Regions from separate parts of the Shewanella sp. FeAMO genome, predicted to be linked through region 1. Evidence: predicted binding sites of a transcription regulator. Region 1 holds the regulator's gene; the other holds the start of a gene.
What was found. Region 1 encodes MetJ, which represses methionine synthesis genes. Its sites were predicted from a motif close to TAGACGTCTAGACGTCTA; they were not measured.
Positions count from the first base shown of each region.

Region 2: a site for MetJ is predicted at 4,140-4,157, ahead of metH (methionine synthase). Genes of this name have one in related genera too.

Region 1 covers NZ_CM132201.1:4,258,725-4,275,015, forward strand. The annotation lists gene slyA (transcriptional regulator SlyA) at 1-373, opposite strand, end outside; gene ACWAU4_RS19095 (methyl-accepting chemotaxis protein) at 727-2,574, shown strand; gene metF (methylenetetrahydrofolate reductase) at 2,638-3,528, opposite strand; gene ACWAU4_RS19105 (bifunctional aspartate kinase/homoserine dehydrogenase II) at 4,780-7,173, opposite strand; gene metB (cystathionine gamma-synthase) at 7,190-8,350, opposite strand; gene metJ (met regulon transcriptional regulator MetJ) at 8,566-8,880, shown strand; gene ACWAU4_RS19120 (sulfite exporter TauE/SafE family protein) at 8,957-9,700, shown strand; gene ACWAU4_RS19125 (conjugal transfer protein TraF) at 9,703-10,896, opposite strand; gene nrfD (NrfD/PsrC family molybdoenzyme membrane anchor subunit) at 11,048-11,992, opposite strand; gene ACWAU4_RS19135 (4Fe-4S dicluster domain-containing protein) at 11,989-12,561, opposite strand; partial or broken gene ACWAU4_RS19140 (molybdopterin dinucleotide binding domain-containing protein) at 12,574-13,083, opposite strand; gene ACWAU4_RS19145 (IS110 family RNA-guided transposase) at 13,354-14,370, opposite strand; partial or broken gene phsA (thiosulfate reductase PhsA) at 14,460-16,229, opposite strand.
Region 2 covers NZ_CM132201.1:798,153-814,443, reverse strand. The annotation lists gene cobT (nicotinate-nucleotide--dimethylbenzimidazole phosphoribosyltransferase) at 1-1,023, opposite strand, end outside; gene ACWAU4_RS03710 (FecCD family ABC transporter permease) at 1,041-2,111, opposite strand; gene ACWAU4_RS03705 (ABC transporter ATP-binding protein) at 2,108-3,016, opposite strand; cobalamin riboswitch at 3,116-3,252, opposite strand; gene ACWAU4_RS03700 (histidine phosphatase family protein) at 3,321-4,064, opposite strand; gene metH (methionine synthase) at 4,306-8,025, shown strand; gene ACWAU4_RS03690 (hypothetical protein) at 8,248-9,750, shown strand; gene ACWAU4_RS03685 (DUF2999 family protein) at 9,960-10,217, shown strand; gene ACWAU4_RS03680 (hypothetical protein) at 10,899-11,504, shown strand; gene ACWAU4_RS03675 (hypothetical protein) at 11,504-14,029, shown strand; gene ACWAU4_RS03670 (peptidase U32 family protein) at 14,243-16,168, shown strand; gene ACWAU4_RS03665 (PH domain-containing protein) at 16,179-16,291, shown strand, end outside.

The DNA.
Region 1 (16,291 bases):
CCACCAGCAGCTTGGCCCTCACCTGGATGATTCTGGCTTCCATGGAGCGAATAACTTCCTCTCCTTGGGCCGTCATGGAAACGATGCGAGCCCTTTTGTCGTGCTCGCAGCTGTGGCGGGTGATCAACCCCTGCTGCTCCAACTGCCCCAGAGTACGCATCAAAGAAGGCAGCTCTATCTCCAGAGACTCGGCCAGCTGCTTCTGACTGATGTGGTCGCCCATGCGTCTCAGCTTCCACAGCGCGGTCCAGCGAGGATGGGTCAGCCCCAGAGGCGCCAACTCGTTATCGGCGACCATGCGCCACAACCTGTGTAAACGCCCCAAGCGCTCTCCCAGAGAAGTCTCGGTCAGCTGTTCTATATATCTGTGCATCTTAATTAACTGATTAATTAGCAGGCTAAGTATTTTATTTATTTAGCCTGCTAAGTAAATAGCCGATCGAAAATAAACCCGATCTGCCTCGCACATCTGTTCAGTAAGTAAACGGATCGAGACAAAAATTTGTCATACGTCGCAATCAGTTAACACAAGGGCCACTATAATTTTCCAACCTTGTTTGACCCGGTGAAGGTACAATGAGCCCAGCGCAAGGTCGGTGGCTATTACAAGGCTATTGAGATCCTGCGCCCTCGTTTTAATCACTCCCATGCCTGGAGGCTAACTTGTTCTCACATTTGAAAATCGGCACTCGAATCGTGCTGGGGATCTGCGCCGTGCTTATCGCCATGATGAGCTTTATCATGCCCTTGGTACTGTCGGAATTTTCCGGCCAAATTGACAATGCCGAGCAGCGTGAACTGCATAAGCTGTATCAAACTGCGATTGCTGAAATTGACTCTTCAGGCAGATTGGCCGAGGCGCTGGCCACAGTGGTGGCCAACACCCCGGAAATGCAGCAGGAATTCGCCTTCGGCGACAGGGACTCACTCAACAACCGCAGCCAACAACTGTTCACCCCATTGAAACGGGATTTTGCCGTGCAGCAGTTTCAGTTCCATCTGCCACCGGCCACCTCTTTCCTCAGGGTACATAAACCGGAAAAGTTCGGTGACGATCTCTCAGGGTTTCGCCAAACCGTAGTGCAGACCAACAACAGCAAGCAGCCGATAATGGGGCTCGAGAAGGGTGTGGCCGGCCTCGGGATCCGTGGCCTGGCTCCAATGACTTATCAGGGACAACACACAGGTTCGGTTGAGTTTGGCATGTCATTTGGCCAGCCTTTCTTCGATGCCTTCAAACAGAATTACCAGGCCGAAATTGCCCTGCTGACACCTGACAGCAGCGGTTACCGCCGTTTTGGCGGAACCTTTGAAACCGCGGCTTTCAAAGACACGGCGCTGCTGCAGAAAGTACAACAGGGAAAAGCTGACAAGTCTCTGATAAGTCTGAATAACAATAGTCATGTCCTCTACCTGCATCAGGTGACTGACTTTTCCGATAATCCCATTGGCGTACTGGCGATCGCCATGGATCGCAGCCACTCGGAAGCCAGCCTCTGGTATATCAAACTCAAGTTGGTGGCCATTGGTGCCATAGCGCTGTTGGCGGGCGCCGTTATCGCCTTCTTTATCGCCCGCAGCATCACCCGCCCTATAGCGCAAACTACCAGCGCCATGGAAGATATCGCTCAAGGGGAAGGCGACCTGACCAAGCGTATCGAAGTGAGCAGCAAGGATGAAATTGCCGATCTGGCGCGGGCATTCAATCTGTTTGTAGCCAAAATCCAGCAAACTATTCAGCAGGTGACTCAAGCCACAGACTCACTGGCAACCTCAGCCGAAGAGATGTCCGGCATCACCAGCGACAGCCGCCACAGCGCCGAGCAGCAGCAAAGGGAAACCGAACAAGTGGCTACCGCCATGAACGAGATGGCTGCCACGGTTCAGGAGGTCGCCCAAAATGCCACTGTTGCCGCCGACTCGGCAGAGCAAGCCGATGCCGCCACAGATTCGGGTAAACAGGTGGTCAACAGTGTGGTTGAGCTGATGGCCGGGCTGGAGTCAGAGATCCGCGGCGCTGCGGCTGCTATCGACAAGCTCGAGCAGGACAGTCAGGCGATAGACTCTGTGTTGGAAGTGATCCGCAATATTGCCGATCAGACCAATCTGCTGGCACTCAATGCCGCCATTGAAGCAGCCAGGGCCGGCGAGCAGGGGCGGGGCTTTGCCGTGGTAGCCGATGAAGTACGCACCCTGGCGAGCCGCACTCAGGCATCGACAACCGAAATTCAGCAGATGATTGAAACCCTGCAACAAGGGGCGCAATCAGCCGTCGGTGTGATGCAAAGCAGTAATCAAACCATGGATAAGTGTGTTGCCGAAGTGCAAAACGCCGATGCGGCTCTCAATGAGATCCGCGCCGCGGTTTCCGCCATCACCCAGATGAATATCCAGATAGCCAGCGCCGCCAATGAGCAGTGCGCCGTCTCGGCAGAGATCAATCGCAATCTCAACAATATCAATGATGGCGTGGCTCAGGGCAGTGAAAGCGCCGCCCAGATAGCCGTCGCCGGTGAAGAGCTGGCGCAGCTGTCGGTACGCCTCAAGCAGTTGGTCAGCCAATTCAAGGTTTAACTCACTAAAGACAAGCCCACCGATTGGTGGGCTTCCTTTTATCAAAGGTTCACTGAGAGGCCATCACTTGCCGGGACGCACTCCCAGTGTATGGCAGATGGCATAGGTGAGCTCGGCGCGGTTCAGGGTATAGAAGTGGAAATCTTTCACCCCTTCACGGGAAAGCACCTTGACCATGTCGATGGCCACGTTGGCGCCCACCAACGCCCGGGTGCCGGGATCGTTATCCAAACCTTCAAACTGGCGGTGCAGCCATCCCGGCAAAGACACATTGGTCATGGCGGCGAAACGCTTGAGCTGGTTGAAGTTGCCCACAGGCAATATCCCGGGAACAATTTCCACATCAATGCCGGCGGCCACACAACGGTCGCGGAACCTGAGATAAGACTCCACATTGAAGAAAAACTGGGTGATGGCACGGCTGGCACCGGCCTCAATCTTGCGCTTCAGGTTGATAAGGTCAGCCTGGGCATTGGCCGCATCCGGGTGCACCTCAGGATAGGCAGCCACCGAAATATCAAAGTCGGCGACCGAGCGCAGCAAACGCACCAAATCTGAGGCAAAACGTGTCGGCTTGGGGCTGCCTTCCGGCAGATCGCCTCGAAGCGCCACTATGTTACGAATACCGCTGTTCCAGTAATGACGCGCCAACTCCAGTAACTCTTCATCACTGGCATCCACCAGCGTCAGGTGCGGCGCCGCCACCAGCTCGGTTTCCTGCTGGATCCGCTCGATCACGCTGTGAGTGCGATCCCGCACTCCTGAGTTGGCACCATAGGTGACAGAAACAAACTTGGGATTCAGTGGCTCCAGGCGCTGAATTGAGTTCCACAGCAAGGTTTCCATCTCAGGCGTTGAGGGCGGAAAGAACTCGAAAGAAACATTGATGTCGCCGTTGAGCTCGGACAAGCTCTGGTTCAGCGAGTGCGCATGTTGTGCGTGATGAAAAGCCATTGAAAATTCCCTCAACTGTCTATCTGGACGTTTGGACGTCTATATGTCCACATACTAGAGAAACTGTCATTGAAGTCAAGCCCAAAGATGGCTTCAAAGGTGTATTTATCTTAATCAGTATAAAAGCCACTAATGAGTGTTTCTGCAAAGCCTCGGCTTTACACCTGGGGAGAGCTTTCGCACAGGTGATCCTGTGCCTGGAAAATAGGCGTATCTCTGCAGATATATAAGCAATTTCAAGCAACGCTATGATTGCAGAATTGCACCAATTCCCCCTTCGGAGCCGCCGCTGGCGTTGTTGCAAATTGGCGTAGCCGAGACAGGGATGTCGAGGCTCGAAGGTCGAGCAAGGATGCGAGTCCTGAGTGTAGCCAATTTGTTTCATAAGCCAGCGGGGATTTCGGCTACGTTGGGGTGTCCTTGGGGATGCAAGGGGCTTTGGACAAGCAAAGCCCCTTGCCCGGTGTGGTGTGGAACACCACGACTTTAGGCCGCTGGAACAGCGGCTATCATAGCTTCCAGCTAAGAGTATCTAAGTTAGTATTGGTCGAGCTTCTGAACCATGATGCAGCCCATCACCTGCGGTGCGCTTTTCGCACAGGCGATCCTGTGACTCGCTGTGGACCCATCCCTGGGCGCTCGACGAAAACGTCCCTGTTTTCGACGGTCACAGTTCCGCCAGTGCCTGGAAAATAGGCATATATCTACAGTTTAAAACAACTCTGTGTGGAAAGAATTGCACCAATTCCCCCTTCGGAGCCGCCGCGGGCGTTGTTGCAAATTGGCGTAACCGAGACAGGGATGTCGAGGCTCGAAGGTCGAGCAAGGATGCGAGTCCTGAGTGTAGCCAATGTGCTTCATAAGCCAGCGGGGATTTCGGCTACGTCGGGGGTGTCCTTGGGGATGCAAGGGGCTTTGGACAAGCAAAGCCCCTTGCCCGGTGTGGTTTGGCGAGAGTTGCGTAGCAACGTGCTTTCGAGCGAGAGCCAAGGATGGCGAACTGGCCCTTATGCATGGAGGCATTTACACCACGACTTTACGCCGCTGGCACAGCGGCTAGCATGGCTTTAAGCCAAAGCTCACCAATGAACTTGATCTCAGCTTCCAGCTAAACCGCAAGCCCGTCACCCGCGGTGCGGATAGACTGAAAGCCCGAATACAGTGAAGGACAGCACGTCCGAGAACGGCCACTCACACAGGCTTTTCCTAGCCAAGAGCCCACCAGCTTCAAATATGACGCTAATACCAGTCCTACTCCTGCAGCAGATCGCGACAGATCTGCACCAGATCCGACTGTACTGCTGCGGCAGTCACTTCCCTGCCGGCACCTGGGCCGCGAATGATCAGCGGATTACCCTGGTAGAAGGCCGAGCGGATGACAAACACATTATCTCCCGGGGTCAGGTTGGCGTATGGATGTTGACGCTCGACCCATTGCAGAGAGACTTCGGCGTTAACCTGGCCATCTTGCTGCTCCAATGAAGCCACATAGCGCAGCACCTTGTTTTGCTCAGCCGCGGCGGCAAACTGCTGCGCGAGAGTGGCATCCAATTCGGGGATCCGCTGCAAGAACTCATCCAACGGAATATCGGCCAGCGCCTCAGGCACCAGTGAGCTTAAGCGAATATCCTCAAGCTCTAGTTCCAGACCTATTTCACGAGCCAGGATCAACAGCTTGCGCTGCATGTCACGCCCGGAAAGATCGTCCCTGGGATCCGGCTCAGTGATCCCCAGCTCTTTGGCCTGCAACACCAGCTCGGAGAAAGGTTTGACGCCATCGAAATGCTCAAACAGCCAGCAGAGCGTGCCGGAGAAGATACCGCCAACAGCCTCTACCCTGTCGCCGCTGTTGTGCAAATCATTGAGCGCGTGCTGCACCGGCAGCCCGGCGCCGCAACTGGCGTTGTAACGCCAGAACAGTCGGCGGTTACCCAACTGCTGTTTCAGCTCGCGGTAGAAAGGCAATGGCCCGGAGCCGGCCAACTTGTTGGCACTGACCATATGAATGCCACGGGCAAAAAACTCGGGATACTGCAGTGTCAGTCCGGCGCTGGCACTGATATCCAGCGCCACCAGTTCATCGGCTTGCAGCAACGCAAGCTGTTCAAACAGATGTTCATACTGCCAAGGGGAGGCTTCGGCTTCAAACCTTGCCTGCCAGTCTTCCCCAAAGATCCCTTCATTGCAGATCCAGGCACGGCTCGAACTCGCCAAGCCCAGGAGTTCAACACTGGCCTCCAGCTCACGTTTGAGGCCGTCGCGGGCTCGGCTAAATAGTTCCACCCAGGCTTCGCCTATGTTACCCACCCCCAGCAGAATAACGCCTATGCGTTTGCGGGGGCCGGCGCAGCGCCTGTGCACCTTCTGGGTCAGCAGGTTCACCTGCGATTTGGGCACCAGGGTGACCAGGCTGAGTTGGTCCTGATACAGAGGTCGCGCTTCACGGCTCAGCAAGCGGGCAAAGCTGCGGCGATAACTGCCGGCGCCACTGCTTACCAGGGCCACCAGCCCAAGCTCTCTGTCCTCGGTAATGCTTTGAATTTTGAGCTCGGATGTCTGCGCTTCCAGTAGCTGCCAGACTTGGCGGGATAATTCGGGAGTATAGGCCAGCTCAAGTTTGTGTTGCCCCTGAGACCAGTAGGCCAGCGGGGTCAAACCCGCCTCATTGAGCGCATCAAGCGTCTGAGCCTGGGTGCCATTGAACTCCAGGCTCAAGAGGGACACCTGATTGAGATTGGTCACCACAGGGGCGCTTGCGGCATCACTCTTGGGAGCTATAAGGGTAAAGTCGGTATGCGAGGCGTAGCTCGAACGCACCGCCAGGCTGACCTCGGTATCAAACAGCGGCTGCAGGGTACGGCAATGCAGTACCGGTGAGCCGAGCCGCGCCAGGCGGTCGGCCTCAGCCAGCGACATACTGCTCAGTAGCCTGGCATCGGCAATCTTGTTGGGATCGGCATTGAACACCCCTTCGACATCTGTCCAGATAGTCACCCTGTCGATATCGGCCAGGCTGGCTATCAGGGTGGCACTGAAGTCGGAGCCGTTGCGACCAAGCAACAGAGTTTCGCCTTGGCTATTGGCGCAGATAAAGCCGGTGATCACCAGGCGCTCATCGGGATGCTCGGCCAGCAGTCGCTGTACCCTTTCACGGGATTCATCGAGGCGAATCCTGGGTACTGCGCCCTCATCGGCAATCAACAAACTGCGGGCATCCACATGGGAAGCGGCGACACCTGACTCCCTCAGTAGCGCCGCCATCAGTCTGGCCGACCAGCGTTCACCGAAACCCACCACCTGATTGCATTGGTATTCGCTGAGTTCAGGCAAGGACAACAAACTGGCCAGTTGCGCCTTATCTGTAGACAGACGCTCCCGCAGTTGACGCGCCTGTTCATTGCCCAGCAGCTGTTCAATCAGATTCTGCTGATAACCGACAAGCACCTGCAGCTCTTCCTGCCACAGAGCGCCGGATTCCTTCAGGTTCAGCAGTTTATAGAGAAAATTGGTACTCTTGCCGGCGGCGGAAACCACTACAAGATCATCTGCATGACCATGGGTCAGCAAAATATGGGCGACCCGTCGGTAGCAATCGGCATCGGCGAGACTGGAACCGCCAAACTTATGTAGGTGACAACGTGCCATCTCAAGCTCCTTCAATTCAACAGTTTGCGGCTGCAGCCAATCCGGCGGCGATATCATCCAGCAGATCCCGGCCATCTTCTATGCCCACAGACAAGCGGATAAGCGTGTCTTTAATGCCGGCTTCGGCGCGAGCATCACACGCCATGGCTCTGTGGGTCATGGTGGCGGGCACGGCCACCAGGCTCTCAACCCCTCCCAGGCTCTCGGCCACGGAAAACAGCCTGAGCGCGCCAAGGAAGGCAACCACCTGCGCCTCATCACCCTTGAGTTCAAAACTCAGCATAGCGCCAAAGCCACTCTGCTGCCTGGCGGCAATTTCATGACCTGGGTGGCTCTTAAGCCCCGGATAGTAAACTTTGTCTACCACGGGACTCTGGCTCAGTAGCGCCACTATGCGCTCGGCATTGGCCTGATGCTCGCGGATCCTCAGCGCCAGAGTACGCAGGCCACGCAGGGTCAGGTAGCTGTCGAAGGCGCCACCGCTCAGCCCGAGCGTGTTGGACCACCAGTGCAGCTGCTCTGCCAGTTCAGGATCTTTGGCAATCACGGCGCCGCCCACCACATCGCTGTGGCCATTGATGTATTTAGTGGTCGAGTGCACCACTATGTCGGCCCCCAACAGTAAAGGCTGTTGCAGCGCCGGCGATAAAAAAGTGTTGTCGACCACCACCAATGCGCCCTGCTGGTGGGCCGCCTCGGCAATAGCGGCAATATCCACTACCCGCAGCAGCGGATTGGACGGAGTCTCGAGCCACACCATGCGCGGCTTTTGCGCCATGGCAGCGGCGAGTGCTTGCGGGTCGGTTTGATCCAAAACCTGCAAGCGAAACTGGCCCTTGGCAGCCAGATTGGTGAACAGCCTATAGCTACCGCCATAACAGTCATGGGGCACCAACAAGAGGTCATCCGGCCCCAGCAGGTTGACCACCAGAGTAATGGCCGCCATACCGGTCGCTGTGATTGCCGCACTGCAGCCCTGCTCCAGCTCCCCCAAGGCATCCCCCAAAATGGAGCGGGTAGGATTACCCGAGCGGCTGTAATCAAAGGCTCTTGGCTGAGTGTGGCCATCAAAGGCATAGTTGGTCGACAGATAGATGGGTGGCACCACGGCCCCGTGCTGGCTGTCTGATTCGATGCCCTGCCGGACCGCTGTGGTTGCTAATCGCCGCTCTGTCATAATCGACTCCTGAATGCTGAGGTTCGACACCATAAAGATGTCTGGACGTCTAAATCTAACCAATGACCATCCAGCCGTCAATAGGCATCAAGACGTTTGGACGTCCAAATGTATGGATTTCTGTTCATATTGCACAGATTTTGCAGGCAATCATTTGACTGTATCCTGTAAGGGTTTAAAATCTGCTGCGAATTAGTGAGATCACAGGTGAATCAATGACTGAATGGAATGGCGAATACATCAGCCCTTATGCCGAACACGGCAAGAAGAACGAGCAAGTGAAAAAAATCACTGTCTCTATTCCGTTGAAGGTGCTGAAAGTATTGACCGATGAGCGCACCCGGCGCCAGGTAAACAACCTGCGGCACGCCACAAACAGCGAACTGCTGTGCGAAGCCTTCCTGCATGCCTATACCGGCCAGCCACTGCCCAACGATGGGGATTTGTCCAAAGACAAACCCGACAGCATCCCGGAAGAGGCCAAGCGCATGATGGATGCCATGGGCATAGAATGGGAAGACATGGAGTAAGTGTGTTGTCCCTCAGAATTACCTTATAGTTGAACAAGGATCGCGGTGCGATCCTTGTCTTTTTTGGGGCTTGCGAATGTTGTCACTGATAGATCCCGTCACCCTGCTACTGGCGTCCATGATCATATTTACCGGCGCCCTGACCCAGTCGTTGATAGGCTTTGGCTTGGCCGTGGTAGCCACACCTTTGCTGTATATCGTCGATCCGGAACTGGTTCCTGCCCCTGTTATCGCCATGGGGTTTTCCATCGCCCTGCTGACACTGGTACGCGAGCGTGGCCACCTGGAATTCAACGGCCTGCAATATGCCTTGTTGGGGAGGCTCCCCGGCGGCCTGATTGGCGCCACCCTGCTGTTGCTGGCGCCGCAGCCTATTCTGGGCTTGACCATAGCCCTGATTGTGGCCGTAGCCGTATTCCTCAGCCTTAGAAAGTACAGCATCAAGATCAACCGCCTCAGCCTGTTTATCGCCGGGATATTTTCCGGGATCTTCGGTACCGTGGCCGCCATAGGCGGACCGCCGATGGCCCTACTGCTGGCGGGTAAGGATGCCAGTCAGTTCCGCGCAGCGCTGTCGGCCTTCTTCATCTTCAGCTCATTGATAGCCTTGATTATTCTCGGCTGTTTTGGCCTCTTGACCCTGAGGCACCTATGGCTTTCGCTGTTGCTGCTGCCTTCGGTATTTCTCGGTTTTCTGGTGGCTGGCCGCTTGGTGGGCCGGGTGGATAAAGAGAAGACCCGAGTCCTGACGCTGGCGCTGTGCGCGTTGAGCGCCCTGTTGCTGACCATCAAATCAAGCCTGGCGCTCATCAACGGTTAATTTTAGAAGTGATAGCTGGTTTGCAGTACGCCGCCTATGGCGTCATCGCTGCCAAACATGCCGGTGAGATCCAGCCGGAAACTGTTGCCTATGGCGAACCCTGTCCCGAGTGAATAAAGATCGGCGGTGTGATCATTGAGATCCTGGCGATAACCGAGCCGTAAAGCAACCCAGTCAGCAGGCCGGTATTCACCGCCTAAACGCCAATAGCGGCTGCCCTCAAGCTCGGCAAACTTGTCGTTGTCGGTAAGATCCAAGTCGCTGCTGAGCGAAAAGGCCGCCCAGTCATAGGCCACCCCTGCGGTAACCATAGGTTTCACCTGATAGGTAAGCTGCACGCCGCCGGCCTCTATGCTGCTTAAGTCCCGCTTGATGAGGTTGCGACCACTGACACCGATAACCAAACCATCCAATGGCTGGAATGCCAGACCGATATCCAGGTTAAAGCCTGTGTCATCGCTTCGATAATCATCATCGTTGAAGTCATCGGCATCGAAGTTGTTGGCGCTGACGGCATAGTTAAAACTGTCCAACCGTTGCAGCTTGGGGGTAACTCCCACTGTCACCGGCATATTGACGATAGATAGCGGATAGCTCACGGCAACCCCGAGCTCGGAAACCGCCCCGGCCACCACTCGCCCCTGGGAGGTCAAATCTTGGATTTCCGGCGGATTATTGGGGTCCAGATTATCCAGGGCATCAATATCCGCGGCGGCGATTTCGGCTATTCCCAAGGCATCGAGATAACTCTTGAATACAAAGGCATAATTAAAACCATCCGAGGGCATGACCAAAGCCATATTGATACCGGCACTGACGTAAGCGCTATTGCCCTGCAGCGATTTCAAGTCACCACTGAGGCGCTTTCGGTAGTCATCGATAGCCGCTGTGTCGGCGGCGTCTATGGCATTAACCAGGGCGTCATAGTTATCCTGCAGGGCATCAAACTTATCGATCATCTGATCTTTATCGGCGCCATCGGCGCCGATGGTTGGAATGAGTAAACTGAAGTCATTGCTGCGGCGCGAAGGCAAAGCCAGCAGTGCCGGATTGGAAAAGGCCGCCGCCTCACGATTACCGGCTGCCACGGCAACCCCGCCCATGGCATCTGAGCGGGCCTCATAAACATCCTGACCTGCCAGTGCCAGCGTGCTGGCAAACCCCGTCATAAGCAGTGTCAAAAGACTCAGTTTCATCTCATCACCCTCTTGCTTTTATCTGTAACCTGGCGCAACCGGTTACCTGGGTTAAAGATAGTCCAAATCTCGATGAAACTATGGCATCAAACACAAAAAAGCCCGTACCAAATGATACGGGCTGAGGCTCAAACAGGTTCAGAAGTGCTTGTTAACCAAGATAGCTCTGACCTGCATAGAGAATAAAGTGTCTAAGTGCCAGCACCCCGGTCAGGCTGCAGCAGGCTACCGCCAGCATGGCTCCCTTGGTGTGACGGGTACTCGCCGGCAGCAACAGCATGGAAAGCAGCGGGATACCAAAACCTATACCCACAACCCCAATCCAGAACACGCTGGCCCAGACACCGCTTGTCAGTGATGCCAACGCGGCGGCAGCAGCGCCACCCTTGAAGTAGAGCGCGCAGAACAGCATAAACAGGAACAGGATTTCTGCCGCCATTACCGGCAATTCCAAACCGTGCATCCGTCCCAGCTGTGAGCAGTGCTTGTCTGTCTTGAACAGCAGCAGCGCTACTACCGCGTTGGCAGCCGCACCTGCCGACAAGCCGGACACCAGGAACAGTGCCGGTAAGACGGCAGTGTTCAGCATGGGGTAGGCGTTCATGGCGGAGATCAGGAAGCCGGTATAGGCACCCACTACAATTGCCAGCACGAACAGCAGCACTTCCATGGTCTTGCGCAGGCCAGTCAGTGATTCCGCAATCCCCTTGAGGAAACCCAGGCCCCAGTTGCCGAGATCATCTTTCAGCACGACCAGCGCATAGGCAAAGGTCAGCGGAATGTATACCAACAGCGCCAACACCCCGATGGACATTACAGAGGTCAGGTTATAGTTGATCAGGATCAGCCAGAAGTGGAATGGCTTGGTCAGGTCAAACACCAGACACAGCATCCCCAGACAGATGGCCACGGGCGCAATCAAGGCCGCGGCCTTGAGAATGCCGCTGTCACCCTCTGTCTTGTTTTGCACCCAACGCAGCCCGATCCCAATCAACAGACTACCCGCCGACAACCCCGCCAAGAAGAGGTAAACGGCTATGACCCAGTGCCAGGTGACAGGGTCGTATTGCGTCATATCGCCCCAAGTATTGTTCATGATTGGATCCCCCCTCTCTTGACAGGAATACGGTAGATTCTGGGTTTGGTTCCCAGATGGGTCTTGTCCTGATAAGTCACGCGGGTGTTGAGCAGAGTCGCCACCTCGCTGCCGGCCTCGTTGGCATCACCGAACACCAGGGCGTCTGTGGGACATACTGTCACACAAGCGGGTTGTTCGCCGCGCGCCAGTCGGGTGTCCTTACAGAAGTTGCACTTGTCGGCCACCTTGGTTTCCGGGTTCATAAAGCGCACTTTGTAGGGGCAAGCTGCCACACAGTACATACAACCGACACACTTTTCCGCCTTGATGGAGACTATGCCATCCTCACCCACATAGGCCGCTCCGGTAGGGCAGACCTTGACGCAAGGGGCATGTTCACACTGCTGACAGGACACCCTGTGATACTTGAAGTGCAGATGCGGCGCATCCCCGAATGGACCTTCTACCCGTACCTGCAGGCGAGTTACGCTCTCAGGTACACCGTTTTCGCTGCGGCAGGCGACGTTACAGGCCTGACAGCCGATGCACTTATTCTCGTCGTGCACCATCACATATCTTTTAGTCATCTTCGCCTCCCCTTATGCCTTTTCCAGCTTCACACCTGTGGTGTGTACGTTCATACCGCACACAGGTGCAGTCACGTTGGGCAGCAGGTTGCCGCAGTGCACGCCCTTGCCGGTCGCCCGTGCCAGCTCCTTGTTCTTGGAGCCAAAGCCCATGTAGGCGAAAACAGTGTCGGGACGTATGCCCTTGGTCACCAGCGCATGGCCCTCTTCACTGCCGACACTGGAAGTGAGGCGAATGGCATCCCCATTCTCAATGCCATGCTTGGCGGCGGTGTCCGGGTGGATCCAGACGGCGTTGTCGGACATCAGGTTGGCCAGCATAGGCACATTGTGGGTCGCGCCATTGGTATGCACCGCCACCTTGCCCTGAATAAAGTAGAGCTCGTCCGGCTGTTTCAGGGTCACTTCGCGATAGGCGATAGTGCCACGTCCAGGCGCCATCTCTTCCACCTTGGCGGAGGTCAGTTCAATCTTGCCGCTGGGGGTCTTGAACTTGAGCGCGCTGCCGTAGGTACCGTCTTCATATATGGACCCATCCCGTTTGCAAGACATTTGATTTCAATTTGAGAAGAGTTCATTGCACCCATATATTCGGCCTGTTACTGAGTTAAATCTCTGGCCCTGATGGATATGTGCTTCTACTTTCCTCATCATCCTTGCGGCTTCACGATGAGCCTATGGATTCAACAGGTTTTAAGTAGAACAGTCTGACTGTCTCATCATCAAATCAATTGTCACCGCAACTTGGTGATAGGTTTGCATTATCTTACTTCACAACCTGATTTATAAGCTTCATGTCGCCGGCCGATACGTTTCTTCTTTGGCCGCTATGACCCAGGCAATTCTGGCAAGCTTGTTGGCTACTGCAACGCAGGCGCGATTAAAGCCTCGACGCTCCACGAGGGCCTTCGCCCACAGGCTGAGCTTATCGGTTTTGTGCTCGCAGTGACGCAAAATGGACCTGGCACCATGAATGAACAAGGTTCGTAGATAGGCATTGCCTCGCTTACTGATCCCCAGCAGATTATCCTTGCCGCCACTGCTGTGCTGCCTGGGCACCAGACCGCACCAAGCTGAAAAATGGCGGCCATTGTGAAATGCCTTCCCCTCCCCAACAGCGGCATAAAATGCCGTCGCAGTGACAGGACCAACGCCCAAGACGGTGCCTAATCGTTGGCAGATAGGATTATCAGCATTTTCCTGCAATACCTGCTTTTCACACCCTTTCAGCCTGTTCTCAAGTTCGACAAACTCATTATACAGTCCATGGAAAATCGCTCGACCTTTGGCTGTGAGTGCATTCTCACCGTCTTCCAAAATGTCGGGCAATTGACTGCGAAAGGCCGTTTTTCCCTTTGCCAGCACGATGCCATATTCGGCCAACATGCCTCGAACCTGATTCACCAAGGCGGTGGTTTGCTGTGTGAGTCGCTCACGAACCCTGTGCAACATCTGCACATCTTGTTGTTCGATAGATTTGGCGGGCACGAAGCGCATGTTTGGTCGCTGAGCCGCCTCCGCTATGGCAAGGGCATCGTTGTAGTCATTTTTATTTCCCTGCCGATAGGGAATGACATATTGAGGAGGGATCAACTTAACCTGATGACCAAGGGCAGTAATTTCCCTGTTCCAATAGTGAGCGCCACCACAGGCTTCAATCGCGACCAGGCAAGGTTCCAACTTAGCGAAAAAACCGAGCACTTCTTTTCGTTTAAGCATTTTCTTGCGCACCAGCTTACCTGCTTTGTTGACCGCAACAGCGTGGAACACCAACTTTGCGATATCCAAACCGATGGTTGTAATCTTCATAGTGGACCCATCCTCTTTCCAGATGACTTTCAACAACTTCATCGTGGCCCATTGCGAGGCCGGTTAAAAGGGGATGGGTCCATTCCATTATCCATGGCTCTGGCGTTGGGGTAGGCGGCAACAAAATCGGCCACCATCTTGGGTTCGCGCAGCATCAACGGCTTGCCGTAGCTGACAAAGCCCTTGTCCTTGATGTGCTGCAGCAACTTGGCGTCTTTATTCACCTGCAGGAATTGCAGGGTTTCCATGTTTTCCCAGGGATAGTACTGCTCCAGGCCCATCTCTATGCCCAGTTCACGGAAAATTTGCCAGGAAGGCTTGGCATCGCCAATCACATCCACCACTTGCTGACGCAGGTAGTAGGCCGGGTTCTTGCCGGACTTGTCGGCGACTTCTTCATCCCGCTCCAGGTAAGTGCATTCGGGCAGTATGATGTCGGCCCATGCAGCGGTTTCACTGATATAAACATCACAGGAAACCACAAACTCCATCTTCTTCAGGCTCTCAACCACCTTGGCGCGGTCGGTCATGGTCTGCATGGGGTTGGTGCGGCTCATGACCCAGGCTCGCAGTTGGTAAGGCTTGGCTTCCAGAGTCGCATCTATGATTGATTGATAGATACCACCGCCGGACCAGGCCATGGCAAACTGCTCATCCATCTGGTCGATGCGTTTGGCTTGCGGTTTGGGCAGTTTGACGCCCGGCTTACCCAGCTCAGGGGCCACAGCCTCACCGGCAAACTTGTTGTAGCTGCCGGCCTTCTTACCCATGTAGAGGCCACCCTTACGCTCCAGGTTGCCGATCAGCACGTTGGCGGCGTACAGCGCCCGGCGCATATCGAACTCTTCCGGAGTGAAGGTAGATCTGTGGCCAAAGTCGACCACGGCATGGGGCGCAGCGGCGGCATACTCATGAGCAATACGGCGGATATCTGCGGCGGGTACGTCGGAAATTTTCTCAGCCCAATCAGGGGTGTAGGCTTTAACCTCGGCGGCAAAGGCCTCAAAACCTTCAACATAGCGCTCGATAAAGGCCTTGTCATAAAGGTTGTCGGCAATCAGCACATGGCACAGCGCCAGGGCCACGGCCACATCCGAGCCGGGACGAATGGCATACCACTCATCGGCCTTATCGGCCACCACAGAGAACCTGGGTTCAAACACCACCAACTTGGCGCCTTTGTCGGCCTGGGCCTTCATCAGACCTCGGGTCTCGGACATATTGATCCCCTCATAGAGGTTATGACCGAAGTTGATGATGTACTTGGAGTTGGAGAGATCCCGCTTCACCTTGGTACCGAACATCGCCTTGGCGGCGACCACATAACCACCTGGGCAAGTGGTGTTATGGGTAAAGGAGTTGGGGCTGCCGTAAGCCTGCCCCAAATAGAACAGGTGTCCGGACAGCGAGCCTGACTTGGAGGAAAACGCCACGGCTTCAGGGCCATGCTCGGCCTTGATTTGATTCAGCTTGCTGGCGATGGTTTGATAGGCTTCCTGCCAGCTGATTTCGGCCCACTTGCCTTCGCCGCGCTCACCGACGCGCTTGAGTGGTTTGACGATCCTTTGTGGATCGTACAGCAGACTATGACCGGCGCCACCACGGGCACAGACCTTGCCGCCGAATGATTTGGCTTCTTTGTTACCGCTGATAAAGACGTTTTTGCCATCAACAATCCGCGCCGAAATCGGGCAACGAGTTGAACACATCTCACACATACTGGCAATTTCAGTGGCACTGCCGGTCAGTGGGCTACGCCCCAAAGCCGCCAGCGAACCGGGCAGAACTCCGGCCAGGGCACAGGTTGCCCCTCCGGCTCCAGCCCCTTTCAGAAAGGTGCGCCTATCAAGCTCTATCATGGTTACCTCCATCCTCTCCCCCTTGGGAAAAGGTCGCTCACACAGGTTATTGTTTGAATTGG
Region 2 (16,291 bases), 1.5 Mb from region 1:
CCCGGCTTCACCAAAGCTGGCCATCTGGTTGTAGAAGTTGGCCGCCGCCTGCACCAAAGGCAGCGCCAGCGCCGCGCCCGAGCCTTCGCCCAACCTGAGCCCAAGCCGCAGCAAAGGCTTGGCGGACATGGCCTCGAGCAGCAACTTGTGGCCGCGCTCTTCGGACTCATGGGCAAAAATAAGATAATCCCTCACCCCCGGCGCCAAACGCACAGCCGCCAGCGCCGCTGTCGACGCGATAAAACCGTCCACCAGCACGGGCACGCCAAATTCGGCCGCCGCCAACATGGCCCCAGCCATCTGCACTATTTCAAAGCCTCCGAGGCAGGCGAGGATACTGAGCGGCTCGGTCAGCTCGCAGTGGTGCAGCAGCAGTGCCTGCTCTATCAGCAGGCATTTGCGCTTAAGCGTCGCGGCATCTATGCCGGTGCCGCGGCCAACACATTCACTCACAGGCAGACCGGTCAGGGCAGCCATCACGGCGGCGGCAGAAGAGGTGTTGCCTATTCCCATCTCCCCCAGCGCCAGCAGGTTGCTGCCGGCATCGATATGGCGTTTTACCAAGGTGCGCGCCATGGCAAACCCTTGATGCACAGCGCCCAGAGTCATGGCGGCGCGTTTGTGGATAGGCCCGGTACCGGCGCCCAGACGCTGCTCTGTAACCTCGGGGATCCCCAAGCGGCTGAGAATGCCGCAGTCAATCACCTCCAGCTCGAAGCCGGTCTGGCGACAAAACACATTGATGGCAGCGCCGCCGGCAACAAAGTTGAGCACCATTTGGGTGGTCACCTCGCTGGGAGCAATCGACACCCCGGCCGCGGCAATACCATGGTCGGCGGCAAACACCAGCATCACGGGGCGGCGGATGACCAACTCATCAGTGGCGGAACCGAGCTGAATGCGCCCCAATTGCAGCGCCAAAGCCTCCAACTCACCCAAAGCGCCCAGGGGTTTGGTCTTGTTGTCTATGCGGGCCTGAATCGCGTCATCCAGCGCGTGATTGATTGCTGCAACCTGGTACATCCTTCCCTCTCTTATCGTTATTGGCCGCGTTTACGCAGCACTATCAGGAAAAACAGACTGCCGATGGCCGAGGTGATCACCCCCACCGGCAGCTCTTGGGTGGGCAGTATGCTGCGAGCCAGCACATCGACCCAAACCATAAACAGGCCGCCCGCCAGTGCCGTCAGCACCATGGGGTGCTGCCCCGGCAGCAACAACCTGACAATATGAGGCACCATCAGCCCCACAAAACCAATTCCGCCGCAGTGGGCCACCAAAGTGGCGGTAATAAGCGAGCATAACAGCAGCATGGAAACCCTGAGCCTTTGCACCCTGATTCCCAGAGTGTGGGCGGTTTCATCACCGGCAAGCATCGCCAGTACCTGGCGCTTGAAGGCCAGGATCACCAGCAAGGCCGCCAGCACCACCAGAGTGGGCAGTCCAAGCCCATCCCAACTGGCACGGGCAAAACTGCCCAGGCTCCAAAACAGCAAGGAGGTGGTGGCCTGCGGGGTGGAAAAATACAAGATCAAGCTGGTGAGGGCGCTGAACATAAAGGAGATGGCGACCCCGGAGAGCAACATTCGCTCTATCTGGTTGCCGATATTCCTGCCCGCGAGCAGCAGTACCATGAGCACGGCCAAACTGGCACCGATAAAGGCTCCCAGCGGCAGCGATATCCCGGAGATGGCCGAACTCAGGCCAAGGCCGGTCGCCAGGGCGACCGAGACCACCGCGCCGAAGCTGGCGCCCGAGCTGATACCGAACAGGTAAGGATCGGCCAGCGGGTTGCGGGTCACCGCCTGCAATACATAACCCGACAATGCCAGACCGCTGCCGGCGATAAAGGCCAGCAAGATACGCGGCAGGCGCAGATCCCAGACGATACGCTCGCTGATAGCGGACGGCTCACCCACGCCCAGCAGGTGTTTGCCAATCACTCTTGCCACATCGAAGAGACTAATATCTGCGGCGCCAAAACCGGCGGCGGCCAAGGGTGTCAACACAGTGCCGAGCAGCAACAGCAGCCAGCACCAGTAAAGTCTGGGCAAGGGCTTGAGAAACCAGCCGATAAGCGAGCGCCCCGGTGCGACCATGGAAGTAGTCATGCGCCACCTCCCACCGAGCCTGGGCGCCGGTCAGTTTCCTTGTGGGCAACACAGGTTTCGGCCGAGGCAGGCCCTGCCATTGGCTCGACTATCGCAGCGCCGTGAGCCTTGCCGTGACCAGGCTCTGGCGACTGATAGCCGTAAAAGTAGTGGATCAGCGGCCGTCCCAACTGCGGATGCGTCCCCACCTGGCAGCAGACACCGAAGACACCGGCAATTCTGTCTTCGGTCAATACGCTCTGGGGCGAGCCGTGGGCAATACGGCGGCCGTTATCCAGCAGCAAGAGTTCGTCACACAGGGCCGAGGCCAGATTGAGATCGTGAATCGAGGCGATCACTGTGACCCCCAGGCTGCGCACCAGCTCGAGGATCTGGATCTGATAGCGGATATCCAGATGATTGGTGGGCTCGTCCAGGATCAAAAGCTTGGGGCGCTGCACTATGGCGCGGGCAATCAAGGCCCTTTGCTTCTCACCGCCAGAAAGCTGCGCGAAAGGCTCTGCGGCCTTGTGCTGCAACCCGACCTGAGCCAATGCCGCCTGCACCTGGGCCTTGTCGGCCGCCGATGGCATATCAAACAACCCCTTGTGGGGAGTCAGTCCCATGGCCACTAATTGAGTCAGATCCAGTGCCAGTTGGGCCGGGGTATCCTGCAGCACCACGGCCACCTCTTTGGCGAAAGCTTTGGCTGACAAACTATTGATATCCTGCCCAAACAGCTGGATCTGACCGCTGTCCGGGCGGATATAACGATAGAGGCAGCGCAGCAGGCTCGACTTACCGGCACCATTGGGGCCTATGAGCCCGAGCATCTTGCCGCTTGGCAGCTCAAAGCCCACATCGGCCAATACGCTGTGGCCACCGGGAAGCCAGCTAAGCTGTTGCACCTTGAGTGCCAAGCTCATAACCGCCCCCCGACATTGAGCCTGTGACCGGCAGAAGGCTCAGGCTGCAGTGGAAGAATCATCTATTCGCTCCCCCGGTTTACCCGCCCGGGTTTCTGGTTTGGTTTATCAGCTTGGGCAGGTCTCCTGACTCGTCGCCAACGGCGACTCACAGTTGCGGGCACAGTCCGGGCTTTCCCGGTTCCCTGGGTTGGTTCACCTGCAAAGGTGCCAACACCCTGGCTGCTGCCGCACTTGGCGGCTATTTGGGGTTATTATCCCGGTTTTATCGCCCGGCACAATTGCCTGGCGCAATAGCGCAGCACTATTGCGGCCAGTGGAGCTTGCTGAAACACTGCCATTCCTGGTCACTTTCACCGCTGGCATCACGGCTGGCATAGAGGGTTATTCTGACCCAGGCCGCATAAGGTAGTTCCAAGGCGTTGAACACTGCCGCAGGCGGCATTTGCCCCGGCAGCAAAATCTCGGCCAGCAGCAACCGGATAACTCCGCTGTGAGTCAGGATCAGCGCTGCATCGGCACTTGCTGAGGAACCAGAGCCTTTTGAACCAGAGCCTTCGGAAGAATTAGCCTCTCTAGCAAGCCAGCGCTGCACCATAGTCTGCCAGCCATCCAACACCCGGCTACGAAAGGCTGGCAGCGATTCCCCGCCCGGCGGAGTATTGGCCACAGGGTCACGCCAGAAGGCTTCGGCCGCCTCGCTATGCTGCTGATAGACACTCGCCACCTTCATGCCGTCCCAGTCACCGAAGTCCAGCTCCCAGAGCCAGTCATGCTGCTGCAGTGGCGCCGGGAAATAGTCAGGCATATCGGCCTTGAGCTCGGCGGCAAAGGCCTGGCAACGCTGGGCCGGAGAACTCAACAGCACCAAGCTTTGGGGCGCACTCGGCAACTGCTCCAGCTCACTACTGATAGCCCGCCAGCTACGCCACATCTGCGCTTTGCCCTCATCGCTCAGGGCCACATCACTGCGGCCGCGGATAATCTCACCGCCTTCACATTCGCCGTGCCGCAGCAGATAGATATTCAGTTGCCTATGTTCAGCCACACACTTCTCCCGTCAGAGTCCGGTGGTTACCGGGCCAATTTAACCTTGCCGCAGGCCGCCGGAATCCGTATATTATGGACGTCTATACGTATAAATGTCCAAAATAACTTTCCGCGCCCACACACGCCTTTGGCTATCATGCCAGATAGTGCCCCGGGCGTCAGGTCGGCAGAGATGATGTCGCGGATGCCAAGCGCCGCGAATGTAAAACAGCAATAAGACAGGTATGAAAGGTAACCCTATGGCGACTTCCCAGCACTCCCCAAGCCAGACAGAGCGCAAGCTCAAACAGACCCTCAAAGAGCGGATCCTGATTTTAGATGGCGCCATGGGCACCATGATCCAGGACTACAAGCTGGAAGAAGCCGATTACCGCGGCGAGCGCTTCAAAGATTGGCATTGCGATGTCAAAGGCAACAATGATCTGCTGGTACTGACCCAGAGCGAGATCATCAAGACCATTCACAGGGAATACCTGCTGGCCGGTGCCGACATCATAGAAACCAACACCTTCAACGCCACCACCATTGCCATGGCCGACTACGAGATGCAGAGCCTGGCGGCGGAGATCAATTACCAAGGCGCCAGAATAGCCCGAGAAGTGGCCGATGAAGTGGCCGCCGCCAGCGGTATTCCCCGCTATGTGGCCGGGGTACTCGGCCCCACCAACCGCACCTGTTCCATCAGCCCGGATGTGAATGACCCCGGCTTTCGCAACATACATTTCGACGATCTTGTGTTGGCCTACAGCGAATCCACCGAGGCGCTGATCGCCGGTGGCGCCGACATCATTCTGGTGGAAACCATCTTCGATACCCTCAATGCCAAGGCAGCGCTGTTTGCCATCGAAAATGTGTTCGAGAAACTGGACCAAAGGTTGCCGGTGATGATTTCCGGCACCATTACCGATGCCTCGGGCCGCACCCTGACAGGGCAAACCACAGAGGCCTTTTACCATTCTCTCAGACATATCAAGCCGCTGAGCATAGGCCTCAACTGCGCCCTGGGCCCGAAAGAACTGCGGCCCTATGTCGAGGAGCTTTCCCGTATCAGCGAGTGCTTTGTCTCGGCGCACCCCAATGCCGGTCTGCCCAATGAATTCGGCGGCTATGACGAGACTCCGGCGGAGATGGCAAGCGTGATAGGCCCCTGGGCCGAAGAGGGGCTGCTCAATATTGTCGGCGGCTGCTGCGGCACCACGCCTGCGCATATCAAGGCGATTTCTGAAGCCGTTAGCCTTCATGCACCAAGGCCGCTGCCTGAGCTGCCGGTGGCATGTCGCCTCTCCGGACTGGAACCCCTGACCATAGATGCAAGCAGCCTGTTTGTGAATGTGGGCGAGCGCACTAATGTCACCGGCTCGGCCCGGTTTCTCAAGTTAATCAAAGAAGGCCAGTACGAAACCGCGCTGGAGGTGGCCCGTGACCAGGTGGAAAACGGCGCCCAGATCATAGATATCAACATGGATGAGGGCATGCTCGACGGGGTCGAGATGATGCAGAAATTCCTCAACCTTATCGCCTCAGAGCCGGATATCAGCAAGGTGCCTGTGATGATAGACTCCTCCAAGTGGGAGGTGATTGAGGCCGGGCTCAAGTGCATTCAGGGCAAGGGAATAGTCAACTCCATCTCCCTCAAAGAGGGCGAGGCCAAGTTTATTGAACAGGCCAAACTGGTGAAGCGCTACGGCGCCGCCGCCATCATCATGGCCTTCGATGAACAGGGCCAGGCCGATACCCGAGAGCGCAAAACAGAGATCTGTACCCGCGCCTACCGGGTGCTGGTGGATAAGGTGGGCTTCCCGCCGGAAGATATTATCTTCGACCCCAATATCTTCGCCATCGCCACCGGCATAGAGGAGCACGATAACTATGCGGTGGACTTTATCGGCGCCATTGAAGATATCAAGGCCAACCTGCCCCATGCGATGATTTCCGGCGGGGTGTCCAACGTTTCTTTCTCCTTCCGCGGCAACAACCCGGTGCGGGAAGCCATTCATGCCGTATTCCTCTATCACGCCATCAAGGCGGGGATGGATATGGGCATAGTCAACGCCGGTCAGTTGGCCATCTATGACGATATCGACCCTGAGCTTAAGCAGAAGGTAGAGGCCGTGGTGCTCAACCTGCCCTGCCCGGTTGCCGACTCCAGTAACACAGAGCAGCTGCTCGAGGTCGCCGAGAAGTATCGCGGTGGCCCGGGCGGCGCAGGCAAGAAAGAAGATCTCGAATGGCGCAAGTTGCCGGTCAACAAGCGCCTGGAACACGCACTGGTGAAAGGGATCACCGAATACATAGACGCCGACACAGAAGAAGCACGCCTGCAGGCCAAGCGGCCGCTGGATGTGATTGAAGGCCCGCTGATGGACGGCATGAACGTGGTGGGCGATCTCTTTGGCGCCGGTAAGATGTTTCTGCCGCAAGTGGTCAAGTCCGCCCGGGTGATGAAAAAGGCGGTCGCCTATCTCAACCCCTATATCGAAGCCGAAAAAGTAGAAGGCCAGAGCAACGGCAAGGTGCTGATGGTCACGGTCAAGGGCGATGTTCACGACATAGGCAAGAACATAGTCGGGGTGGTGCTGGCCTGTAACGGCTACGAAGTGATAGATCTCGGTGTCATGGTGCCGGTGGAGAAAATCATCGAAGTTGCCAAGGCCGAGAAGGTCGACATCATAGGCATGTCCGGGCTCATTACCCCGAGCCTGGATGAGATGGTGCACAACGTTAAAACCTTCGAGCGCGAAGGTCTGACCCTGCCGGCGATTATCGGTGGTGCCACCTGCTCCAAGATCCATACCGCAGTGAAGATAGCGCCTCATTATCCCCATGGCGCCATCTATATCGCCGATGCATCGCGCGCCGTGCCCATGGTCAGCAAGCTCATCAACAATGAAACCCGCCAGGCCACCATAGACGAAACCTATCGCGAATATGAAATGATGCGCCAAAAGCGTCTGTCGCAGACCAAGCGCAAGCAGATTGTGCCCTTGCAGGTAGCACGGGATAACCGCTGCAGCCACGACTGGGCCAACTATCAAGCGGTGAAGCCCAACACCCCGGGGATCCAGGTGTTTGACGACTATCCGCTGGAGGACTTACTCGAGCGCATCGACTGGACGCCGTTTTTCCGCGCCTGGGAGTTGCACGGCCATTTCCCGCAAATACTGGATGATGAAGTCGTTGGTACTGAGGCCCGTAAAGTCTATGCCGACGGCAAGGCGATGCTGGAGCAAATCATCCAAGAGAAGTGGCTCACCGCCAAGGGCGTTATCGGCCTCTTTCCCGCCAACAGCGTCAACTTCGATGATATCGAGATCTACACAGATGACTCTCGCAGCCAAGTGTTGTTGACCACCCATCATCTACGGATGCAGCTGGAGCGGGTGGGCAACCACAACTTCTGTCTCTCTGACTTTGTCGCCCCCAAAGAGAGCGGCGTGGCCGACTATATGGGGGGATTTGCGGTCACCGCCGGCTATGGCATCGATGCCCATATTGCCCGTTTCGAGGCGGCCCACGATGATTACAGCGCCATCATGCTCAAGTGTCTGGCCGACCGCCTGGCCGAAGCCTTCGCCGAGCGGATGCACGAGCGGGTGCGTAAGGAATTCTGGGGTTATGCCAGCGAAGAAAACCTGGATAACGAGGCGCTTATTCGTGAAAAGTACAAAGGCATACGCCCGGCTCCCGGCTACCCAGCCTGCCCGGACCACACGGAAAAAGGCCTGCTTTGGCAGCTTCTTAAGCCAGATGAGTGTATCGACCTCAAGATTACCGAGAGCTTTGCCATGTACCCCACGGCGGCGGTCAGCGGCTGGTACTTTGCGCACCCGCAATCACGCTATTTTGGAGTAAGCAACATAGGCCGAGATCAGGTGGAAGACTACGCCCGCCGCAAAGGGATGACAGTGGCCGAAGCCGAGAAGTGGCTGGCCCCGGTATTGGATTATGATCCTGAGTAAAAGAGGCTCTTAAGCGAACAACTGAGCTGTTCAGGGGCTCTCGCCTATTCAGGTGAGGGTCCCTGAATTCAAGACCGTTCCACATTTTTGATAACAGCCATATTCATCAAACACTTACTGTATATCACCTTCGCCCGTAAGCTGGTGCTTTTTGCAAGAACCTGAAACCGGGATTACTTTTAATGAGGTTGTCTCCATCACTTCATTGAAAAGGAATTCACTATGCGAACAGTGCATTTGGCCGCGGCCTTGCTTTGCCTATCTGGATGTACCAGTACACTCACCACAACGGTCATTAAAAGTAATGACGGTCCCGGTGCAACATCGGCCAAGCAAGGTTTGGTTTACCATTTGCCGGCTTCATCGCAAACAGTAACGCTGACTCATAAATTGGTCTTTTGTCGTGTGGTCAATGATACCCTGGAGTTTGATTTCAACACTACCGCAACAGTCAAACAAACAGGGCATCCTGATCTAACCAAAGTATTCGTGATTAACCCTTCAGAGTTACATGCTTTTTCCAAAGCCTGGGGCATGAACGTGGTGATGCATCCCAATGGTTTGCTTAAATCCTTTTCCACCCATGCTGACGACAAATCCATAGAGTTGGGCATGGCGGCGATAAAAACCGTAGCCAACATTGCCGCCATTTCACAGGGAATTCCTATATCGATTGGTTCAGCTTCTCTCCCTCCAAGCGAAAAAAAAAATCAGGGGCAAGGCGTTACGCCTCCCAAAGCAGCTTGTATTCCAAAACTTTTGCATCAACCCTTGGTATCCGTGGTTATCGATAACCTGAAAGCTACAGTGACAAATAAACAAGGAGAGCTGAAGAAAAAGCAGAAGCTCCTGGCCGCAAAAAAAGGGAATACCTCTGCAGAAGAAGCAGCGGTACTCAGCGCACAGAAAGCCGTATCCATGGCGACTCTTGAACTCGATACATTCCAGAAAGAAATCTCAGTGCAACGCGAATACACCATAGATACAGCATCGATCCCCCAAAATCAGCCTTATCTATTGCCTCTTGTTAGTGATGATTTTTTGCCTTGGGTAATATCCAAAGATACCGAGTTAAGAAATGACGTGGCGATAACTATGGCCAATAAATACCTATTTGGACTATCAACTGAAAAACTGACTGATGTCGGATTAGCGAAAGAGAGCACCTTAAAAGCGGAAGAGGATTATCCGGGGTTGTATTACACAACGTTCGGAACCCGCAAACTACTCTTAGTGCGACAAGACACTGCTAAGAAACAAAATAACCTGACGATGGTATTCAGCGGTTTTATTAATGCGCCTGAATTCGGCCACGTAGGCATTTTGCCCTACCAAAACCATATTGGAGAAAGTAACTCTTTTACGGCCGTATTCGACGCCAATGGTGCACTGACTTCAGTCGATTACGGAACTGAACGTCCTGCCTCAGAAAAAGTGGAGTCTGCCCTCTACGAGGCCACTGATTTTTATAGCGATTACGCCAATAATCGACAAACTATCCGCGATGCAGACAAGCTGGAGAGCCAGACATTGACAATCCACGCATTATCGATAGCCAATAGCACTTATCCGAACCTGACCGTTGATCAGCTAACCGCACGTGCCAGCATAGTCCAATCACTGCTCATCAAGCTTGGTGACACGGAGCAGAGTCGGGCGGCAATAACCTCTCTGTCGATGAACATAGACAATGACAATCTGATTCGATTAGCTGAGGCGTTATAAGCTGCCAAAAGTGCTCGTCGGCTATCGAGTGGAACTGCTTAATATTTGCAATGTAGGCAATTGGTTAGCCACCAATTGCCACTATGAATAGGGCTGATGTAATCGGTATCCTGCTTCATTTTCTTTCACTAGTAAGGAAATACCTATTCGGGTCTGTTTCTTCTGTTAAAATCAGCGCAAATTGAATATTTCAAACCAATGAGGAGCTTATGAATCCTATTATTGCCCTGCTGAAAGAGCACAATATCAGCGATGAACAAATAAACAGCCTGTTCCAGAGCCTGACCGAAAATCCCCTGATGGCCATGGGCACTCTGGGGCAGTTGGGATTACCGCCGGAAAAGCTGCAGGGGTTGATGATGCAAGTGATGCAGAACCCGGCACTGATCAAAGAAGCCGTGGAAGAACTGGGACTGGATTTCTCCAAGGTTGAAGCCGCCAAAGCCCAAATGAACAAGTCTGTTTAATCTTGTGCGCCCTCAAGGCCTGACTCATTTGGCTTTGAGGGCCGATGTCATGTTCTGTCATTCATCAGGTATTAGGCTGACAAATTGGCTGTGCCATCAGCTCAGTTCGCTGCAACGCTTACCATTTTGATAGTTCTCTGAAGCAATACCCGTATCAAGCGCCCGGCAATTTCTGCAATAACTTTGATGCCCGTCCGGATTGGCCGCTGTCACTCGTGCCGGCGTATTACCAAAATCAGCGGGATAGGGATGAAATATATGTTCCTCACCATGAGCCGTTGAACAGTTGGGACACGACTTAAACTTCCGACCGCTTCCCGGCTCCTGCTTACGTAACATTCCGTTATTCAAACGCCCACCACAAAAGTTACAGCTCATCAGCACTCTCCATGTTATTAACTGATATTCAGCATGGCAAACAGCTCACGCTGAGCAAAAGATAACCAAAGGTGTGTTGAAAGCCAATCTATTCCCTCTTGTCTCTCCGCCATCGCCCTCACCTAACACAAGATTGAGACAAACCGTGTGCGCTTAACAAAAACGCTACAAAACGCTACATCATTTGCCGTGCCTCCCATTGAGTCGGCGTGCTTAAGTAGGTGCTCGGTCAATATTCGGCCAAGGAAGTATGGGTCGATGATCGAAAGCTGAATTTATCCCAATCATACAGGAGGTATTACAGTGACAAGATCTCAGTGGTTCCAGCGTCTATCGGCGCTATGTCTCGTCTCAGCCAGTTTGCTGCTGACACCGGCAGCCGTGGCCCAAAAACATCTCAAACAAAATCTCAGTCAATTGACCAGTCAGGCGTCCAGCATAGTCTCGGGCCAAGTGGTGTCTGTGACCGATGGCTTTGATGAGCGCAAACGCCCCTATACCCAGATCACCATTCGGGTAGGTATGGATGCCAAGAACAAACATAAGGCAGGCAGCGAATATACCTTCCGCCAGTTTGGTTTGCTCAAGCCCCGTTCCATGGGTAACGGCAAAGTCTACCTGGGCGTATCTCCCGAAGGCTTCGCCCGCTGGTCGGTTGGCGAGCAGGTAGTGGCCTTTATGAATCCGGATCTCGGTGCAGGCCTGACTTCTACCGTAGGGTTGGAACAAGGCAAATTCATTGTGCAAAACGGCAAAGTCAGCAATCAACTGGGCAACATAGGCCTGTTTGATGGCATGAACACCCAGTCGCTCAGCCCTGAAGAGCAGAGCCTTATCACCACGGCCGGCGCTGTGGATGCCGCCGCATTTATATCTCTGGTTGGCAAACTGGTACAGGAGGCCAAATAATGAAGCTTTCAAGAATTGCCACGGCCTTACTGTTGGGCTCAGTCTCCTCTGCCGCGCTGGCCGGTGGCCCGCTGTATATTCACGAACCCACAATGCAGCCCTATAAGTGGGATACTTCCAAGGGGGCGATTCCCGTCTATACCGACGGCGGCCCAGTGATTAAAAACAAGGATGGGGTTGACGTACAAACCTTCACCATTCTGGAAAAGGGGCAGGTGTTCAATCTCGACATCACACTGCCGGACGGCACTGTTATCCCGGCAGGTACAGTGCTGGACCGGGATTACACCTTCCTCAGCATAGCTCAGGCCAATGCCATTACCGCCAAGGCCGTGGGCGAATGGTCAGCGGTGGAAACCTCCACCTTTGAGATGTCGGTGCAGGGCACCATTGAACAGCAAATCGGCATCCAGGACGTCAATCAAACCAATGTCGACCAGATCTATTCCGCCGTAAACGGCTATGGTTTCTGGGTCAACTATGACACCGACGGCCAGATACTGGAACAATATTTCGGCGTACCACGCAGCCAGGTCCTGGGGATAGCCTTCCCCGAGTGGGCCGATGAAGAAACCGGTGAAATCCTCGAGGCCACCGCCTTGATGAACGGCTGGTACGTGGGTATAGATGACACAGAAGGCGAAATGATTGCCGGGGTATTTACCCATGAATTCGGCCACGCCCTCAACATGTCGCACTCCCAGGCCAATGGTCATCTCAGCTATATGTCGGCCTCTTACAGCCCGCAATATGACGGGGTACCGGGCTGCGCCATCACCAATCAATACACCAGCGCCAGCCAGATAGCGCCGGACACTATTGAAACCATGTTCCCCTTCATCAATGTGTTAGGAGTTCAGGGTGCCGAGCAATCAACGGTCAATGTGCGCGACGATATAGTCAACCTGTCCGACCTCTATCCAACGGCGGAATATCGTTCAGGCTACGGCTCGATTTCCGGCACCTTGTACACCAAGGAAGGAGTGGACTATTCGGGTATGAACATGGTGGCCCGCAACCTGGATAACCCTCTGTACGATGTGGTCACTCAGCAGTCAGGCAACCTGACTCAAGGACTGGTAGGCCCGGATGGAAAGTTCACCATCAATGGATTGACTCCCGGCGGCCGCTATGTGCTCTATATGGAGACCATCAAGGCCGGTGGTTATCCTACCCGACAAACCGCCCTCTTGTCAGAGGCCGAATACTGGAACAGCAATGAAAGCAGCAATCCGGCCAGCGATAGAGCCTGTGATTTCACTCCTATCATTGCCGAAGCCGGGGTGACCAAACAGGCCGATATCTATTTCAACGGCTATAGCGATGGCATCCAATATACCCCACTGGTAAGCGCCTTTGTGCTGGATCATGCCAAGAACGGCAAACGTGCCATGGGGATAACCGGCACTACGCCTTTCCTCTATGACAGCACCAAGAAAGCCCTGTTCGAGCTGCACCCGGCCGGTAATGCCGTGGTTGCCGGACACGCCACCATGAACAAAAACGCCACCAAGGCCGGTGTCATGGCGGACTTCAGTGGCAACGGCATCAGCAATGCCGCCATCTGGGATCTGCGTAGCGACAAGCTGACCTCGCTTGGGGATCTCAACGGTAACAGCTGCGGTGGCTCGGGGCAGTCAGGCACCAACTCCAGCTATGTCTGGGATATGGATGATAGTGGCAATACAGTTGTCGGCACCGCCTATCTGGATACTGACGGTAACGGCGCCTGCCAGAGTGCATTCAAGGACGAGATAGTACCCTTTATCTGGACCAAGAAGGCCGGTATGCAGCAACTGCCTTATCAATTTGCCGAAAAGGTTCAATGGCTGCGTGCCGACAGAATAGCCGGCAACGGCAGTACTATTACAGGCACTTATGATGGCACCAGTCAGGTTGCCTGGGTCGATGGCCGCTTCCACGACACCTCAGCTGAGTTTGGCGCCCAGGACTCCTCGGTGATCTCCAACGACGGCAGCACGGTTGGCTTTGGCACCCGCACCGGAGTCACCCTATGGCATACGGACTCGGGCCAACAGGAGAACATAGGTAGCCTGCGCTGGTGTGAGCAGGTACCTTTCAATCACTTCTTCCTGGGTAATCTGTGTGCCGAAGGTTGGGATCACGACAGCATCAGCGCCGAGTTTGGCGTACCGCGTATGCTGCTGCTTGATGCCAGCGACGATCTGTCGATGATTACTGCTCGCTCCGGCAGCCTGTTTACCGGTTTCAGTGGTGGTATCTACCTGGAAGGTTTGGGCTGGATGAGCACCAGGGAGTTCTTCGCCAAGCAGGGCGTTACCGAAGCCAAGGCGCTGACCATAGATAACCCATTTGCCATCAGTGCCAACGGCTCTGAAATGATGGGGGGTATCGCAGGAGCTGTCTTGTCTATCGATGTCGATCTGAACAAAGCCTTTGTCTGCCGGGATGGCCAGGATGTTCAGCTAAGCTTCCCGAAACAGGTGGTTGCTGCCGTCAAAGACGGAGCCGAGTTTGGTCGCTGTGCCCACCTGAACGATTGATGCAAAGTTGAAGTAAACAACTGCCAACGGGAGCCTCAGGGCTCCCGTTTTTTGTCTGCCTAAAACCTTCCATCATGCGGTTGTTCTCAAGCCAGGCTGCCACTTTCCAACCGAAGAAATTGGTGCATCTGATTCCTTAGGCTTTCATGAATTACTGGCTCTGCTATAATTTGTGCCCGAAATTTTCAGGCATTTCCAGACGAGCGGTAAGCCATGTCCACTACAGGTGTTGAACTCTTTAATCCCGGCCAACAGGCACAAGCCCCTGATGCCGCCCCCAGCCAAGCGGTGCAACTGGCCGACAACAAGCTGGAGTTGATGGCTCCGGCCAAGAATGCCGATTTCGGTATCGAGGCCATTCGCCACGGGGCGGATGCCGTCTACATTGGCGGCCCGGCGTTCGGTGCCCGCCATACTGCCGGCAACAGTGTTGAGGACATTGCCCGCCTGTGTGAGTTTGCCCATAGATATCACGCCCAGGTATTTGTCACCTTCAATACCATATTGCTGGACGATGAACTGGAAGAGGCCAAGCGCCTGATCTGGGCCGTGTACGAGGCCGGTGCCGATGCCATTATTGTGCAGGACCTGGGGCTGCTTGAGCTGGACTTGCCACCGATTGCACTGCATGCCAGCACTCAGATGGATAACAGGGTTCCGGCCAAAGTCGCCTTTCTCGAGCATGTGGGCTTTTCTCAGGTGGTGTTGGCGCGGGAGCTGAGTCTGAGCCAGATTCGCGCCGTGGCCGCCGAGACCAAGATGCGACTGGAGTTCTTTATCCATGGCGCCCTGTGCGTGGCCTACAGCGGCCAATGCTATATCAGTGAAGCCTACACAGACCGCAGTGCCAACCGCGGCGAATGCTCGCAGCAATGCCGGATGCCGGGTAATCTCAAGACCCGCCAGGGCGACATCATTGCCAGCAACGACCATATGCTGTCGCTGAAGGACAACAACCAGACAGATAACCTCGAAGCGCTGATCGATGCCGGGATCCGCTCCTTCAAGATAGAGGGCCGACTCAAGGACCTCAGCTACGTCAAGAATGTTACCGCTCACTACCGCCAGCAACTGGATGCCATCATGGCGCGTCGGCCCGAGTTTGAACCCTCGTCCCACGGCCGCTGCCGCTACAGCTTCACCCCGGATCCGGACAAGAGCTTTAACCGTGGCAAGACGGACTACTTTGTCAATGAACGCAAGGCGGACATCGGCGACTTCCGTACTCCGAAATACTTGGGAGTAGAGGTAGGCAAAGTCAGCAAGATAGGCAAAGACTTCATCCAGGTCGACTCGGATGCCGAGTTCCACAACGGTGATGGCCTGGGCTTCTTCGCCGCCAACTATCAAAAGGCCAGGTTGTCGGATGACAAGCTGACAGGTTTTCGGGTCAACCGCGCCGAGGGTAACACCCTGTACCTGAAAAACATGCCGAAAGATCTCTATGTCGGTGCCACCCTGTATCGCAACAAAGATCAGGCCTTTGAAGCCCTGCTAGCCAAAGAATCTGCCGAGCGAACCCTGTTGTTGGACTTCAGCCTCAGCAATACCCAGACAGGTCTGGCGCTAACCGCCGCCGACCGTCATGGTCATCAGGCGACAGTGACCGCTGACTTCGAAAAACAGCAGGCCAAGGATATTGGCCGCAACCGTGAATCACTCGGCAAGCATCTCGCCAAGCTGGGCAATACAGATTTTCGTCTCGGACAAGTGGATTTGGGCGATGCCGAAGCCGTTTTTGTACCGGCATCCATAATCAATGGCCTGCGCCGTGATGCCATTGCTGCCCTGGACGAAGCGCGCATTCAGGGGTATCAAAGACCCACGCCCTGGGTACGGGACGACAGTGCCCGCTTCCCGCAGCGCAGCCTGACCTATCTAGGCAATGTGGCCAACCAAAAGGCCAAGGACTTCTATACCCGTCACGGGGTGGTATCCATCCGAGATGCCTATGAAGTGCGGCCGGTAAAAGGCGATGCACCCTTGATGATCACCAAGCACTGCATACGTTACAGCTACAACATGTGCCCCAAAGAAGTGCCGGGGATCAAGGCAGAGCCGCTGGAAATGGAGCTGGGTGGCAAGCAGTTCAAGCTGGTGTTCGACTGCCATAAGTGTGAAATGCTGTTGGTAGGCTAAGGAGAAAAACATGGGATTTTTGAACGCCTTGATGGGCAACGCCAGTGAAGTGGATCTGGATAAACTCAACGAAGAACTGACGCCGATTATGGCCGACAGCGAACAGTTGCAGCTGGCCTATAA